One region of the Pseudoduganella sp. genome, then DNA from elsewhere that is predicted to be linked to it. Evidence: riboswitches for the same ligand, from Rfam matches in the RefSeq annotation. Region 1 holds a riboswitch; each other region holds the start of a gene.
The links. Region 1 has a riboswitch for cobalamin ahead of ACE3TQ_RS01415 (cobaltochelatase subunit CobN). Riboswitches for the same ligand answer to the same signal wherever they lie in the genome.
Positions count from the first base shown of each region.

Region 1 (3,233 bases):
GTCCGCCGCCAGGCCGACCGCCTTGCCGGGCAAGAACTCATAGGTCGAATGGCGTCCCACGTGCACCAGCGCGTCCGCCTTGAAACGGTCGCGCAGCCAATGGTAGAAGGCCAGGTACTGGTGCGGCGGCGGCACGCTGGTATTGGCGTGCAGCAGCTCCTCGTCCACCTCCCAGCCGCGCGGCGGCTGCGGGCCGATGAACACATTGCCGAACACGATGCCAGGCACCAGCAGCTTGCCGCTGTCCACCATGATCTTTCCCGGCGCCGGGCCCCAGCCTTTCATGCCCTCGATGCGGTAAGTGGCCAGGCGGCGCTGCAGCGGCGCCAGCGCGGCACAGCGGCGCGGCGCCCGCTCCTGCAGGCATTTGGCGTAGCCGTCGGCCAGCGCCTGCAGGTCGCGCATGGCGGCCTCGCGCTGCGGATGGTCGGCGCCCTCCACCAGGTGCTGCAGTTCCTTGATCACGACTTCCGCCTGCTTGCGGCCCAGTGCCCACTCGCGCGCGGCTTCCGCCTGCAGCACGTCGGCGTGCAGGCGGCCCAGCAGACCGCTGGTCATCTCGCCCTGCACGCGCGGCGACAACGTGCCGAACCACTGCGCGTAATCGGCAGCGCTGACGCTGTTCACAGACGCCGCCAGCTCGCGCAATCCGGCGCGGTCTTCCGGCAGGTTGACGCCGTGCGCCATGATGCGGTCCAGCAGCGCCTCCGGCGTGGCCGGCAGTTCGCCCACCGTATAGCCGGCGCCCTTCAGCGCATGCAGCATGTCGAACAGCGAAGCCGGCACGTCCAGGTTGTCGGCGCCGATGTTCTGGCGGCCCGGCGGGTGGTTGTAGTAGACCAGCGCCACGCGCTTGTTCTTGTTGGACTTGGCGCGCAGCGCCAGCCAGCGCTCCACGCGCAGCGCCAGGCGCTCCGCCTCCGCCCCCAGCACCACCGGCGGACGGTTCTCGATGCCGGTCAGCTTGTCGCGCTGGGCCTCGCCAAGGGCCGCCACCACGATCGGCTGGCCGATGCCCTGAAGTTCCGGCAGCGCCACGCGGTACTGCACCGAATCGGGCGGCAGGCCGTCCGGCGACAGGCGCCACTGCATGGCGGTGCGGTCGGACAGGCGGATCGCCTTGAACAGGGGGATATCGAGGCGCTTGAACGCCTCGCTAACGGCCTCGCGGTTTTCGGCCGCACCCACCACGAAGTCCTGCAGCACCACCAGCGCCGCCGGCACGGCCGGCGCAATCAGCTCCGGCAAGCGCTCCAGCGCCTCGCGCGAAGCGCCGCCCCAGCGCGGCAGCACCTGCACGCATTGCTGGCCGGTGCGCTCCACCTGGCGGCACAGGGCGGCCGGCACCATGCCGTCCATATTCGACAGGTCCAGCACCACCACCGTCGGACGCGCCTGCACGCCCAGCTGCGCCGCGCGGCCCCAGGCCGACGCATCATGCAGCTCGCGCTCGCCCATACGCAGGCGCAGCGTCGGTTCCGGCTGCGGCGCGGCCAGCGCGCGCGCCGGGTCAAGCAGGTGGGCGAACAGCGCCGCCGTGTTGTCGCGGCCACCGGCCTGCCACACCTGGCGTGCCGCCAGCCACTGGGCGGCCGCCGGCAACGCGCGCGCCGCCTGCAAGGCCGCCGCCGGCGGCTGTTCGCTCGACAGCTGGCGCAAGGTCTCCGGTGAAAAGCCCTGCAGGCTGCCCTGGCGCCCGCGCGAGAGCAGGCTCAATGACGCTTCGCCGTTAAAAGCCAGCACCGTTGCCGAGGCGCGCGCGTGGCGCGGCAAGGCATCCTTCAGGCGCCGCGCCGGATCGCCGAACAGCGAAACCGCAAGGATGCTGTCGGCCTGCGCCAGCCATTGCGCGGCCTGCCTGTCGTCGGCCGCCATCCACTGCGCCGGCGTGCGCAGGATGATGCGGTCCCTGGGATAGGCGGCCAGGTGGCGGTGGGCCGCTTCGATGGCCGCCGGTGCGGCACGTTCGGTCACGATGGCGAACAGCGTGGCAGCGTTAAGACGCGCACAGGCGAACGCACATAGCAGGACCACAATGATCCGGGCAAAGGTAGAGGTAGGCACAGGAAATCCGAGCACGCAAAACCACACCCCGGGTTTTGCACAATCAAACAAGACTGGCCGGTCTTCTGGCTTGCCTTCATCCTCCCCTGGCCCGGCCTTCCCGTGCATGTGCACAGTGGCGTTGGTCAGCTTCGTCTGGCTTACAGCAGCGGGGGCTGCGCCGGACTGGCGGGGGATGGTTATCCCGCGCGTCACCGGCTTCCCGTTTCACCACCTTACAGGCTTGCAAGGCGGAACCAATCAAGTAACGGGCGCCATTCTAGCAGAGAATGCGCAGCGTTCTATCCACCCTGGCCAAGCCAAAGCTGGTGTTCGAGCACCTGGCTGCTGCGGATCCGGTCAGCCAGCAACTCGACGCCTTGTGGACTCAGGTGGAAGTGATCGAGGATCAGCGGTACCCCTTTGGGCGATATCAGCGGGCAACCGCCCTCGCAATACAACTGCAGGCGGTTCAGGTAACCAAAGCGGTTTTCCAGCGCAAAGGCATGCATCGCGTCTGCATGCTTCAGCGCCGACGGTTCCAGCATATTTTGGGCAATGGCCGCCAGCGATTGTTTGCGGTCCAGGCGCAGCATGGCCATGGCCAGGTTGTCGCTGAAGGTCAATGGCGGCCCCGCCAACAGCACGGGATGACCTGCCGCGCGAAAACGCTGCAGGTCCTCGCGCGCAACGCGGAAATCATCCTGCCAGGCCGATGCCACCACCACACCATCGAGCTTATGGCTGGCGGCGAACTGCTGCGCATACGCCAACTGACGCACGCAATAGTGCTCCTTGTTGCGGTACGCGGCCTGGAAAGGCTTGCAGGCCGACCCCGTAATCTGCAGGAAGTTCACATCGGGATAGGCGCGCACCAGCGCCGCGTGCAGTTCCGCGGCAGCACTGTCGCCATACACCAGCACATTGCGGCGCTGCGGCGCCAGCGTGATGCAATCGGCATGCCCCGCGTAATAGTCTGCGAAGGAGGATGGCGCGCTTTCGATATCCATCAAATGGCAGCTGTGGTAGCGCTCAATGCGGTTGCGCTCCAGTTGCAGGCGGCCCACATAGTGGTAGTCAGCCGCGCGCATGGCGCGCAGGCGCTGCAAGGCCAGTGCGGTGGCCGGCGTGTCGGGCAAGATAGCGGCCTGGGTGAGCGCCACCGGCACGGCGGCCGGCAACACGGCGGC
Region 1 covers NZ_JAYSCO010000002.1:89,553-92,785, forward strand. The annotation lists gene ACE3TQ_RS01415 (cobaltochelatase subunit CobN) at 1-2,064, opposite strand, end outside; cobalamin riboswitch at 2,102-2,320, opposite strand; gene ACE3TQ_RS01420 (acyltransferase family protein) at 2,346-3,233, opposite strand, start outside.

Region 2 (3,233 bases), on a different contig from region 1:
TTCCTGAACCAGATGGCCACCTTCGAGTCGGCCCAGGTCAGCGAGAAGTCCGAGTAAGCGCCGATGCAGCAGCTGCGCCTCTTTTTCATCGCGCTGCAATTCTTCACGCGCCTGCCGATCCCGCGCTGGGTCGGTTTTGAGCCGGACTGGCTGCACCACGCCTCGCGCTATTTCCCGGCGGTGGGCCTGGTGGTGGCCGCCATCGCCGGCGCCGTGTACGCGGCGGCGGCGATGGTGCTGCCGCTGCCGGTCGCCGTGCTGCTATCCACCGCAGCCGGCATCTATACCACCGGCGCCTTCCACGAGGACGGCTTTGCCGACGCCTGCGACGGCCTGGGCGGCGGCCACACGCGCGAGCGTGTGCTGGAGATCATGAAGGATTCGCGCATCGGCGCCTATGGTGCGATCGGCATCATCCTGATGCTGGCCACCAAGGTGGCGGCGCTGGCCAGCCTGCCCATGCTGGCGGCGCTGGGCGCGCTGCTGGCGGCCCATCCCCTGTCGCGGCTGATGGCCTGCGCCCTGATCTGGCGCATGGAGTACGCGCGCGCCGAAGGCAAAGCCAAGCCGCTGGCGCAGGAAATGCGCCACGGCGAGTTCGCCATTGCCGCGCTGGGCGCCGCGCTGCCGGCCGGCGCCGTGGTGGCGCTGGGCTGGCTGCCGCTGGGGGCGCTGGGTACAGGACTGGCAGGCATGCTGCTGGCGACGCTCTGGTTCGCGCGCAAGTTCCAGCAGCGCCTGGGCGGCTACACCGGCGACTGCCTGGGCGCCGTGCAGCAGCTGGCGGAAGCCGTGTTCTACCTCTGTGTGCTGGCCTGCGTGTGGAACTGATCCTCATCCGCCATCCCCTGCCCGACGTCGCGCCGGGCGTGTGCTACGGCAGCAGCGACATTCCGGCCTCTCCCGCCGCGCTGGCGGAAGGCCATGCCGCGCTGGCGCCGCAACTGGCAGCCGCCCTCGCCGGCGGCGCGCGCCTGTATTCCAGCCCCCTGCGGCGCTGCACCGCACTGGCCACCCTGCTCGGCCAGCCGACGCTGGACGCGCGCCTGGCCGAGATGGATTTCGGCGCCTGGGAGCTGCGGCCGTGGTCGGATATCGCGCGCGCCGAGGTCGAGGCTTGGGCCGCCGACCTGCTCGATTACCGTCCCGGCGGCGGTGAAACGGTGCGCGAAGTGGCGGCGCGCGTGCAGTCCTTCCTCGACGATTTGCGGCACGACGCCGTAATCGTCTGCCATGCCGGCACCATGCGCCTGATGGCCGCCATGGCGGCCGGCGAACCGCTGCTGCACGCGGCGCAGAAGCCGAACCAGGTCAAGTATTGTTCGATCCAGCGCCTGCTCTGGCCCGCGCAGCGCGCCAAGCCCGTATAATGGCGGGGTTTTGGTGCTCGCATTCGAATTCTCGAACGCAGTTAAACGGGAAACACGGCGCTGTCCTTGACAGTTAACGTGTGCTGCCCCCGCAACGGTAAGCAAGTGCCGCCCTGATGGAGCGGCAGCGGTCTCACAGCCACTGTGCGCAAGCATGGGAAGGCCAGTCCGCCATATTTGCCAGCCCGGATACCGGCCAGACCAGGTGGGAATGCGCCTTGCGCCCGTTCCCGTTCTAGCCGGCTTACGGGGACGTGGGCCGGCGGCTCACTGAAGAAATTGACATGACCTCTCCCGCCACCCGGCAAGCGGCCCTCGCGTCGCTGGCACTGGCCGTTGCCGTACCTGCAGCCCAGGCCCAAGTCCAGGCCCCCGTCCTGAATTCCGTTGTTGTTACCGCCACCCGCACGCCGCAGGCAGCGCGCGACGTCGTCAGCGATACGCTCACGATCGACGCCGACGAAATCGCCCGCAGCGGCGCCGGCTCGATCACCGAAGTGCTGCAGCGCCAGCGCGGTATTGAAATCACGCGCAACGGCGGCAGCGCCACCAACTCCAACGTCTACCTGCGCGGCGCCAACAGCAACCAGGTGATCGTGCTGCTGGACGGCGTGCGCATCGCCTCCGCCACCAGCGGCGCCGCCGCATGGAACGCCATTCCGCTGGGCGCGGTGGAGCGCATCGAGGTCGTGTACGGCCCCCTGAGCACTATTTACGGCGCCGACGCCATCGGCGGCGTGATCCAGATCTTCACCAAAAAAGGCCAGGGTCCCCTGGCGCTGGACGCCGCCATCCTGGCCGGCAGCTACGGCACCCGCGCCGCCCGCGCCGGTGTTTCCGGCCAGGCCGGCGCCTTCAGCTACGCCCTGAACGCAGGCAAGGAGCGCGCCGACGGCTTCTCCTCCACCCTGCCGGGCCTGAGCAGCTATAACAAGGATGATGACGGCTACGAGCGCAAACACGCCAACGGCCAGCTGGCCTGGCAGGTGGCGCCAGGCCACGAGCTGACCGCCCTCCTCATGCACATCGACCAGGAGTCGGACTTCGACAGCGGCGCCACCGTGCGCGCCTGGAACACGCAGAAGCTGGACACCGTCGCGCTGTCGTCGCGCAACCGCCTGAGCAGCGCATGGCAGATGACCACCCAGGCATCCCAGGCGCGCGACAAGTCCGGCAGCTTTGCCGCCAGCGCCAGCCAGATCGACACCAAGCAGACCATGTACAGCTGGCAGAACGACATCGCGCTCGGCCCGGACACCCTGCAGCTGCTGGCCGAATACCGCAAGGAGGAAGTGGAGGCGAACACCGCCGCCCTGGAACATGAGCGCAGCACCAAGTCGCTGGGCGCCAGCTACAACATGAAGCGCGGCGACCACCTGCTGGCCGCCGCCGTGCGCAACGACGACAGCTCGCAGTACGGCAGCAAGAACACCGGCTCGCTCGGCTACGGCTACCGCCTCAGCCCTGCCCTGCGCCTGAACGCCAGCTACGGCAGCAGCTTCCGCGCACCGACCTTCAACGAGTTGTACTACCCCGGCTACGGCCTGGAGTCCAACCGTCCGGAACAAGGCCGCAACCGCGAGATCGGCATCCGATTCGAGCAAAACGGCACCATGCTGGGCGCCACCGCCTACCGCAACAAGCTGACCGACCTGCTGCTGAACACCACCCCATGCCCCAAGCCCGGCTTCAAGAACGGCTGCGCCCACAACGTCGCCCACGCCACGCTGGAAGGCATCACCCTGTCGGCACGCCAGCAGCTGGGCAGCGCCTTCACGCTGGAGGCTTCGGCCGACCTGCAGAACCCGCGCGACGACAGCACCGGCAAGCAGCTGCAGCGGCGCGCCAAGCGTCACGGCAACG
Region 2 covers NZ_JAYSCO010000076.1:17,336-20,568, reverse strand. The annotation lists gene cobT (nicotinate-nucleotide--dimethylbenzimidazole phosphoribosyltransferase) at 1-57, shown strand, start outside; gene ACE3TQ_RS24170 (adenosylcobinamide-GDP ribazoletransferase) at 64-831, shown strand; gene ACE3TQ_RS24165 (histidine phosphatase family protein) at 822-1,370, shown strand; cobalamin riboswitch at 1,365-1,586, shown strand; gene ACE3TQ_RS24160 (TonB-dependent receptor domain-containing protein) at 1,655-3,233, shown strand, end outside.
Region 2: another riboswitch for cobalamin. It lies ahead of ACE3TQ_RS24160 (TonB-dependent receptor domain-containing protein); the one in region 1 lies ahead of ACE3TQ_RS01415 (cobaltochelatase subunit CobN).

Region 3 (3,233 bases), on a different contig from region 1:
TCCAGCGGCTTGTTGGCTTGCGGGGTGTAGGCGTTTTCGTCGGAGGTGGCGACGCGGTAGCTCTGGCCGGCCTTGGCCCAGGCGGTCAGGCCCGGCGCGGCCAGCATGCTGCCCTGCAGCTCCCAGGCGTTGTGCGCCTGCTTGATGCTGTAGGTGGCGCTGGTGAACGGCGCCGGGTCGACCGAGTCCTTGTCGAACAGCTCGCGGCGCACGCCGGCGGCCAGGCGCACCTGCTGCGCGCCGGCGAACTTCACTTCATCGCGCAGGTAGAAGGCCTTGCTGCGCTGGGTGGCGTCGGCGGCCGAATAGTCGGAATGGGTGACGCGGTTCCAGCGGCCGAAGTCGAAGCCGGCCACCAGCTCGTTCAGCAGGCCGTCGAACTGCGCCAGGTGGCGCACGCGCGGCGAGAACTGGGTCTGCTTGCTGTCGTACACCGACTTGGAGCCGAAGTAGGTCGCTTCCACATCCTTGGTGCGGTGCGCCAGTTCGGCCGCCAGGTCGAAGGCGCCGACCTTGCGTTCCCAGGCGGCGGTGTAGCGGTCGCTGTCCATCTTGCCGAAATCGTCCGGGGTCTTGGTCTGGCGCGGGTTGGCCAGGAACTCGGCTTCGTTCAGGCTGCCGGCGAAGCGCTGGTCCTGGCGCGCGATGTCGGCACGCAGCGACAGGCGGCCGAAGTCGCCGTTGAACTGCACGCCGCCGTTGAAGCGCGACTGCTTGAATGCATTGTTCTTGCGGTAGTTGTCGGTGCGCTGGTGGGCGGCCGAGGCGTCGATCGCCACGCCGTCGAAGCCCTGCACCGCGCCCAGGCGCACGTCGGCGCTGTCGAACCGGCCCAGTTCGGCGAACATGCTGCCGCCGCGCGCGCCCGCTTTCGGGCGCTTGGTGACGATGCTGATCACGCCGCCGGTGGCGCCTTCGCCATACAGCACGCTGGCGCCGCCGCGCATGATGTCGATGCGCTCCACCAGGTCGATCGGGATGGTGGACAGGGTGGCCGGGGTCAGCTCGTTCTCGTTCATGCGCACGCCGTCCAGCACCACCACCACGTTCTGGTCGCTGGTGGCGCCGAAGCCGCGCAGGTCGAGGCTGAAATCGGGGCTGCCGGTCAGGCTCTGGCGGCCGTACACGCCGCCGATCTTGCGCAGCGCCTGGTTCACGTCGGTCACGCCGGCACGGCGGATCTCAGCGGCGGTAATGGTGCTGGCGCCGATCGGCAGCAGCGACGGGTCGCTGGCGAAGCGCGCGCCGCTGATCACGATGGTCTGGGAATCCTGGGTGTTCTGGGCCGCGGCAGGCGCGGCGAAGCACAGGGCAAGGGCTGCAGCCAGTGCGCAGCGTGGGGAGAAAATGGTCATGACATGCGAATCGAAAAAGTATCCGCCTGCGTCCCCGCAGCCGGAATCCACAGAAGTCGCGCCGCGCGGGCGCGCTTCCACCTCCCTGGCCGGTATCCGGGCTGGCAAGACTGACCGGGCCACCTTCCTATGCGGCTGCATAGTGGTCATTGGCGCGGCCTGCCGTCGGGACGACGGCGCTTGCGTACCGTTGCGGGGGCAGCACATTGCGTTTCCCGTTTAACTGCTCCCATGAACAGGGAGCGGGCACCAGGGCGCGCACATTATACGCTGCTTAAAAATCGCATGAAAGTTTGGTAATTAGTTTGGTATATTTTCGCGTTGCCAATTACTTAACGGGGATTTATGCGCATCGCACATTTACTGGCCGCGGCCGCCCTGCTGGGCGGCGCAGCGCTGTCGGCCAGCCTGCTGGCGCAAGGCGCCGGCGCCGGCACGCTGCCCGCCAGCGGCACCGATATCCCGCTGGCGCCGCCGCGCGCGGCGGCCGTCACGCAACCGAGTGCGCCCGGCGCCTGGGGCGGCATGCGCAGCGGGCAGGAAGCCACCCTGTCCGACCGCGTGGTGGACTACCGCATCGAAGCCACGCTGGACCCGGTCAAGCACACCATCGACGGCAAGCAGCGCCTGACCTGGCGCAACCGCAGCGCGCAACCGGTGCGCAGCGTCTACCTGCACCTGTACCTGAACGCCTTCCAGAACGCGGACAGCACCTTCCACACCGAGCAGCGCAAGTCGGGCCAGGGCATCCGCAACAGTAGCCTGAGCCAGGACGGCGAATGGGGCTATATGGACCTGCGCAGCGTGCGCCAGGCCGGCGCCGACGTGCCGTGGACCTTCGTGCAGCCGGACGGCGGCCCGGCCACCGACCAGACCGTGGTGCGCCTGGACTTGCCGCAGGCGGTCGCGCCGGGCGGCAGCACCACGCTCGATATCGCCTTCTTCGACCAGCTGCCGCGCGTGCTGGCGCGCAGCGGCTACTTCGACAGCTTCCACCTGGTGGCGCAGTGGTTCCCCAAGATCGCCGTGCTGGAGCTGCCGGGCGAGCGCGGCGCCACCACCGTGCGCTGGAATGCGCATGAGTACCACGCCGAGTCCGAGTATTACGCCGACTTTGGCAGCTTCGACGTCAAACTGACCGTGCCCAAGGAATACATCGTGGGCGCCACCGGCGAGCTGCAGGGTGCGCCGCTGGAGAAGGACGGCTGGCTGACCCACCACTACGTACAGGGCGACGTGCACGATTTCGCCTGGACTGCCGACAAGCGCAGCGCCAAGCCGCTGGTCGATACCTGGAGCGGCCATGGCAGCGGGCCGGTAAAGATCACCGTGCTGTACCCGCCGGAGTTCGCATCGAATGCGGCGCCGGTCATGCAGTCGACCAAGGACGCGCTGGACTACTTCTCGCGCACGCTGGGCCCCTACCCTTACAAGACCGTGACCGTGGTGGTGCCGCCGCATAACGCCAGCGAGGCGGAGGGCATGGAGTACCCGACCTTCTTCACCACCACCAGCGTGCCCGGCTACCGGGCCGGCACCACGCCGGCCGCACTGCAGGACTTCGTCACCATCCACGAATTCGGCCATGGCTACTTCTACGGCATCCTGGCCAGCAACGAGTTCGAAGAGCCCTTGCTGGACGAGGGCCTGAACGAATACTGGAACCACCGCATGCTGCGCGACACAGGACGCAAGGTGCCGCTCACCACGCCGTTCCTGCGCGCCATCGGTTTCGCGCCGCAAGTCGACAATTTCGCCTTCGAGCGCCAGGGCACCCCGCGCGACGAACCGGCCGACCCGCTGGGCCAGAACGCCTACAGCCGCCTGCAGGGCATCGGCCCGGTCTACTCGCGCGGCGCCATCACCATGCGCGACCTG
Region 3 covers NZ_JAYSCO010000040.1:16,781-20,013, forward strand. The annotation lists gene ACE3TQ_RS17890 (TonB-dependent receptor) at 1-1,355, opposite strand, end outside; cobalamin riboswitch at 1,425-1,624, opposite strand; gene ACE3TQ_RS17895 (M1 family metallopeptidase) at 1,701-3,233, shown strand, end outside.
Region 3: another riboswitch for cobalamin. It lies ahead of ACE3TQ_RS17890 (TonB-dependent receptor); the one in region 1 lies ahead of ACE3TQ_RS01415 (cobaltochelatase subunit CobN).